One region of the Mesorhizobium sp. L-8-10 genome, then DNA from elsewhere that is predicted to be linked to it. Evidence: predicted binding sites of a transcription regulator. Region 1 holds the regulator's gene; the other holds the start of a gene.
What was found. Region 1 encodes PhoB, which activates phosphate uptake and scavenging genes when phosphate is short. Its sites were predicted from a motif close to TGTCATNNANCTGTCAT; they were not measured.

Region 1 (3,196 bases):
CGCCATAGCGGTGTCGCCCGAGGTGATCCTCATGGACGAGCCGTGCTCGGCGCTCGATCCGATCGCCACCGCCAAGGTGGAAGAGCTGATCGACGAACTGCGCGAGAACTATACGATCGTCATCGTCACGCACTCGATGCAGCAGGCCGCCCGCGTCTCGCAGCGCACGGCCATGTTCCATCTCGGCTATCTGGTCGAGGAGGGCCCCACCGACAAGATGTTCACCAACCCCGACGACAAGCGCACACAAGACTACATCACCGGCCGCTTCGGGTAAGCGGCGGGCGGAAGGACAACGAGGACAGGATCATGGGTGAACATACCGTCACGTCTTTCGACGACGAACTCGATCATGTCGACCGGCTGATCCGCGACATGGGGGACCTTGCGGGGTCGATGGTGCAGGGCTCCACCAGGGCGCTGCTCAACTCCGACACGGCGCTGGCACAGCGTGTGATCTCCGACGACGCCGTGATGGACGCAAAGCAGCGTGAGCTCGACGATCGTGCCATCACGCTGATCGCCAAGCGCCAGCCCATGGCGCAGGACCTCCGTGCGGTGGTCGGCGCGATCCGCATGGCCGCCGACCTTGAACGCATCGGCGATCTCGCCAAGAACATCGCCAAGCGGGTGGGCGCAGTCGGCCAGAGCGTCGCGCCGCGCGGCCTGTCGCATTCGATCGAGGCGATGTCGGGCATGGTGTTGGGTCAGGTCAACGGTGTCGTCGACCACTATGTCGCCGACGACGCCCAGGCCTTGATGAAGCTGCGGGCAGACGACGAGAAGATCGACGTCCAGTACACTGCCGTGTTCCGCGAGCTCCTCACCTATATGATGGAAGATCCGCGCAACATCACGGCCTGCACGCATCTCCTGTTCTGCGCCAAGAACCTCGAGCGCATCGGCGACCATGTCACCAATATCGCCGAGAACGCCTATTTCGTCATGACGGGAGAGCAGCTTCCGGTGCAGCGGCCGAAACACGACGAAACCTCGACGACAGTCGCCGAATGAGAAAGGCTTGACCGCAAGAATACCGAGGAGATCCGACCCGCATGATTGCCCCCAAGATCATGGTCGTGGAAGACGAGGAGCCGCTATGCGTGCTCCTGCGCTACAACCTGGAAGCCGAAGGCTATCAGGTCGAGGTCATCAATCGCGGCGATGAAGCCGAGCTCCGGCTGCAGGAAAACGTACCCGACCTTCTGGTCCTCGACTGGATGATCCCCGCCGTGTCGGGCATCGAGCTCTGCCGGCGATTGAGGATGCGTCCGGAGACCGAGCGGTTGCCGATCATCATGCTGACGGCGCGCGGCGAGGAGAGCGACCGGGTGCGTGGCCTTTCGACCGGGGCCGACGACTATCTGGTGAAGCCGTTCTCGACGCCGGAATTCGTCGCCCGGGTTCGTGCTTTGCTGCGCAGGGCCAAGCCCGAAGTGCTGTCGACGGTGCTCAAGGTTGGCGACATCGTGCTCGACCGCGAAGCGCACCGGGTCTATCGCAAGAAGAGCGAGATCAAGCTCGGCCCGACCGAGTTCCGCCTGCTCGAGTTCATGATGCAGCATCCCGGGCGCGTCTTCTCGCGCAGCCAGTTGCTCGACAATGTCTGGGGCGAAACGATCTATATCGACGAGCGCACCGTCGACGTGCATGTCGGCCGCCTGCGCAAAGCGGTCAATACGGCCCGCATGCCCGATGTGATCCGCACCATCCGCGGCGCCGGCTACGCCATCAACGAGGCGTGACGTCCCCGCTGGAGCAATTCCAGCAAGAGTGCGCAGCGGTCTTGCGTCCGGAATTGCGTGACAACAATGAGTCAGGGCGTCTCGGCTTTTCGAAGAAAGGCGGAAATGCTGCTCCAGCGCGGGCCGGCGATTGCCGTCGGGCCCGCGTCAGGGCGCCCCACCGGCCGGGCGTGACACCGAACGCCTTCTTGAACTGACGGTTCAGGTGGCTCTGGTCGGCAAAGCCGGTCCTGGCCGCGATATCGGCCAGGTTCTCTCCAGCCTGGATGAGGGCGGTTGCCCGCGCCAGCCGCCGCATCAGCAGGTAGCGGTGCGGGCTGGTCCCGAAAAAGGCGCGGAACTGCCGCGCCAGACTGAACCGGTCGAGTCCGGTCACGCCCTCCAGCGCGTCGGAGCGCACGACACGGTCGAGATTGGCTTCCAGATAGTCGCGTGCCATCTCCAGCCGGGGGACATCGAGGGTGATCCTGGAAGGGGCGGGTCCATCGGCATGGCGCGACAGGCCGTCCGCCAACTCGGTGACGAGTTGGACGACGGCCAATTCGTCGAGTTCGCCCTCGATATCGGAGAGGCAGGGCAGCAGCGTCTCGCGCAGCCGCCGATCGGTGACGACGGGGTCGCGGACGAAAGGCAGCGGGGCACAGCTCGCTGCCAGGCTTCGCCGCAACAGGGCGGGCTCGAGATAGAGTATGCGATAGTGAAGTCCGGCATCGGTCGCGGCGCCGCCGTCATGCATCTCGTCGGGATGCAGCACGATCACCTGGCCCGGCAGGCTGTTTCGGACCTCGCCCCGGTAGCGGAATGTCTGAACGCCGTGCAAGGTCACGCCGATCGCATAGGTGTCGTGGCGATGAGGCTCGAAGGCGTTGCCGAAGAACTTGGCGTCGATGCGCTCCAGGCCGGGGAAGGGCGGTGCCGGCACGATGCCGCCCTCGTCGGTGCGCCCGCACAAACGTTCAAGACCGGATTGTTCGTTCCAGCCTAGATCGGGAGACATCTTGCCATCTTCCCAGCGGTGATACGATCCATGTTCCAGACCAAAGTCGCCATCGTCCTGCGCAGTGACCTTGCCGTGTGGCAGAAGCTGAACGTCACGGCCTTCCTCACCACCGGCCTTTCCTTCCGAGCTCCCGAGATGATCGGCGACGAATATGTGGATCGCGATGGCAATCGCTACAACCCCATGTCCGTCCAGCCGGTTATCGTTCTGTCCGCCGATGCGGCGACCATGAGCCAGATCCACCGTCGTTCGCTGGAGCGGGGGATCACGACCTCCCTCTATGTCGACGCAATGTTCGCCACCGGCCACGATGCCGCCAACCGCGCCGTCTTTGCAACTTTCGGGCCCGACGATGCCAAGGTGGCAGGCATTGCCCTTCGCGCCGACAAGAAGATCGTCGACAAGATCACCAAGGGCGCAAGCATGCACGCCTAAGCCAGGCCGTTGCCTC
Region 2 (3,196 bases), 320 kb from region 1:
AGGCGATCGCCATGGAGGCGACGCGGTGCATGGCTACGTCCCTCCAAAGCACAGTCTGCGCGGCAGCGAAGGCCGGCAGCTGGCAATCGTGAATGCCGAGATGTTGATCATCGCGGGCCAGCGATGCTCTAACGAGCGCCCGAAGCGCCTATTCGACCGGGACATACGTGCCGCCCTTCCAGACGTACCAGACCGGGCTCTGGGTGGTGATGTCTCCCTTGGCATCGAAGGCGATCGGGCCGAGTACCGTACTGAATTCATTCTTATGGAGCGATTGGATGACCGGTTGCAGTTCCAGCGTCCCCGCCTTTTCGACAGCCAGCGCCCAGGTCTGGATCGCGGCATAGGTCAGAAGAGTGTATCCCTCCGGGTCGAAGCCGTCGGCACGAAACCGCTCGATCACCGCGGCGGCGTTGGAGTTTAGTCGAGGGTCGGGAAACGACGTAAAGAGTGTGCCCTCGGCAGCCGCGCCTGCTATCAGGCCATATTCCTCCGTGGCCAGCACGCCCGATCCCGTTACGAGCTGGACGTTGTAGCCTCTGTCGCGCGCCGCGCGGATCAGTAGGCCCATCTCGGTCTGGTAGCCGCCGACGTAGAGCACCGCTATGTTGGCACTCTGCAGCTCGGCGATCTCCGCCGAATAGTCGGACTTGCCGGGCTGGAAAGCCTTGTAGATGGCTTCGGTGACACCGCGCTTGCGCAGCTGCTCCTTGGTGGAATCCGCGAGTCCCTTTCCGAAGACTGAATCGTCGTGGAGGATCGCGATCTCCTTGCCCTTCCAGTGATCGGCCAAATAGTTGCCGTCCATGATACCATCCGCGTCGTCGCGGATGATGACACGGAACACATTTGCTCGGCCAAGCTCCGTCAAGGTGGGATTGCTCGAGGCCGGCGAGATCATCACAACGCCGGCGTCCTGATAGATTTTCGAAGCAGGTATGGAGGCCCCGGAACAATAATGGCCGGCGACGAAGATCACACCCTCGCTGACCAGCTTCCGTGCGGCGGCGACGCCCTGGTCCGGATCGCAGAAATCGTCGGCAGTCAGGAGCCGCACTTCATCACCGAGGACGCCGCCGGCAGCGTTGATGTCCGCCACCGCCAGCTCTGCTCCGCGTTGCATCTGCTCGCCGGGCCAAGCATTTGCCCCTGTCATGGGGCCTGCCACGCCGATCAGCACGTCCGCTTGCACGCTGGCGAAGGAAACAATGCTCAAGATGCCAGCATAGAAAAACGAGCGCATGAATGCCCCCTTTTTCTAAATTAGCCTCTTCTAAGTTAGACGATGCTGGACCGTATGCAACATGCATTTGGGGGCAACTGCATCGTCACTAAATCTCTCAATTCGCGAATGTGCAGTCGAACGGCCGCCTATGGCGCTGCTTGCTTGTTCCGACAGACGGCTAGAGCGGCAAAGTTCCGCTTGGAGCCGCCTTCGGCGCCGTGTACCGAAGCATCAGGCTTTCAAGTCTGGTCTAGAGGGGCGGACGCGCCAATGGAATCGGCGCTGTCGCCCTATGTTCTTGCTTGAGTGTCAAGCAGCTTTTCACGCCCGTGAGAACGGTGCTTGACCTCGGCTGGATCAGGCCTGGACAAGCCGCAGCCTCTTGTCGAAGATTCCCAGGACGCGGGCGAGTTCGTGGCCACGCCGCAGGATCATGCCTGTTGCCGCCACGACCGAATAGGCGCCCTGCTTGCGGGCGAGCTTGGGGTCCTTGACGATCTGGAACAGCGGCGTCTCGCTGGTGCGGCGGAAGACGGAGAACACGGCGCGGTCGGAAAGATGGTCGATGGCATAGTCCCGCCATTCATTGGCGGCGACCATTCGGCCATAGAGGCGCAGAATCTGGTCGAGCTCGCGCCGGTCGAAAGACACCGGCATGTCGAGGCGCTCGCGACGCGCTTCCTGAAACGGGATCAATATTGCGGATTCGTCCCCACCCTCCGCACCAGATCCGCGTTCTGTCATCCGATCCGACCCTTTGTGACAATCACAAGACGACGACAGGTTTGCTCTTTCGTCCCGCAAAAGCAAGACCTGGGCGCAATTCGGGGGCCGATCACGCCGATTCCGGGGGGCAAGGGTCACGCGGCGTCATGTCACAAAGCAAGCGGTGGTGTTAGAATTGGTGATCCTTGGCCACAATCTCGCCACAAATAATCCAAGCTCACGCCCCAATGTCTGGCGACCATCCGTTCGTTGCCTGAGACGGTTCGGTCCGGCATCGGCTCGTAAACCCCAAGCCCCCCGCCCACGGGCCCGCGTCGGATCGAACCAACCTCGGTTTTTGCAAGGAACCGGGTGCGACGATCCCAAAACCACTGAACCGGTGTCAGTCCCGACTGGCGCCGGTTTTTTAATGCATGTCTCCCGAAATGGTGCTGGTGCAGGGTTTGGGAAAAAGACATGCGCTCAGCCAGGAGCGCACAAGCACGCGACATGCTTGTTGATCTCAGAGGCCCGAGGGATATTCGATCGCCGCCGCTCCCAGAATAGGACCGGGCGTGTCGTCCTTGCCGACCGACTGCAGAAGCACCGCGCAGCCGCCCGCGCCCCGCTTTGTCACCTCGCTCATCGGCATCTCGAATCGCGCTGCCTTGGCGTGCCAGACGCCTGCCGTCTGCATGTCTGTGACCGCATTCCAGTAGGAGACCGTACGGCCCCGATTCTCGCCTTCGGCGATGGCGATGGGCGTCACCGGATTGTAGTAGACCAGTACGACATGGGCCTTCTCGCCCGTCTTGCCTTCGCCCACCTCGATCACCAGGCTGTCGCCGAGGCGCTTGGCCGTAATCGGCACCGGCAGGCCCTGGGCGTCCGCCTTCCCCGACGCCAGCGCCGTCTCGATCGCCGCGCGGTCCGAGCCGTTTACATGGGTGGTGCCATTGATCACCGCCTGCGGCGTGTAGACCGAGCGGCTGCCGAAGGTGCGCATGTAGTCGCGCTGGCGGGCCGTGTTCTCGGGCTTGGCCAGCGTGTCGCGCCAGCCGAGATAGTCCCAGTAATCGACGTGATAGGCCAGCGCCACGATGTCGCCCTTGCCGGCCATCTCGGCGAACAACTCGTCGGCCGGCGGGCAGGAACTGCAACCCTGGCTGGTGAAGAGTTCGACGACACCACGCGGATTGCCGATCTCGCCTGCGATCGAAGGTGCTGCAATAACCGACAGGGCCAGCGCCGCCGCCAGCCCGTCAA

Region 2: a site for PhoB is predicted at 1,985-2,001, ahead of JN280_RS09725 (DUF2794 domain-containing protein). Genes of this name have one in related genera too.

Annotation. Positions count from the first base shown of each region.
Region 1 is NZ_AP023263.1:2,411,618-2,414,813, forward strand. Features, by position in the region: gene pstB (phosphate ABC transporter ATP-binding protein PstB) at 1-277, shown strand, start outside; gene phoU (phosphate signaling complex protein PhoU) at 310-1,014, shown strand; gene phoB (phosphate regulon transcriptional regulator PhoB) at 1,056-1,745, shown strand; gene JN280_RS11325 (AraC family transcriptional regulator) at 1,732-2,742, opposite strand; gene JN280_RS11330 (DUF2000 family protein) at 2,773-3,180, shown strand.
Region 2 is NZ_AP023263.1:2,086,969-2,090,164, forward strand. Features, by position in the region: gene JN280_RS09715 (branched-chain amino acid ABC transporter substrate-binding protein) at 1-31, opposite strand, end outside; gene JN280_RS09720 (branched-chain amino acid ABC transporter substrate-binding protein) at 149-1,243, opposite strand; gene JN280_RS09725 (DUF2794 domain-containing protein) at 1,583-1,969, opposite strand; gene JN280_RS09730 (DUF1223 domain-containing protein) at 2,454-3,196, opposite strand, start outside.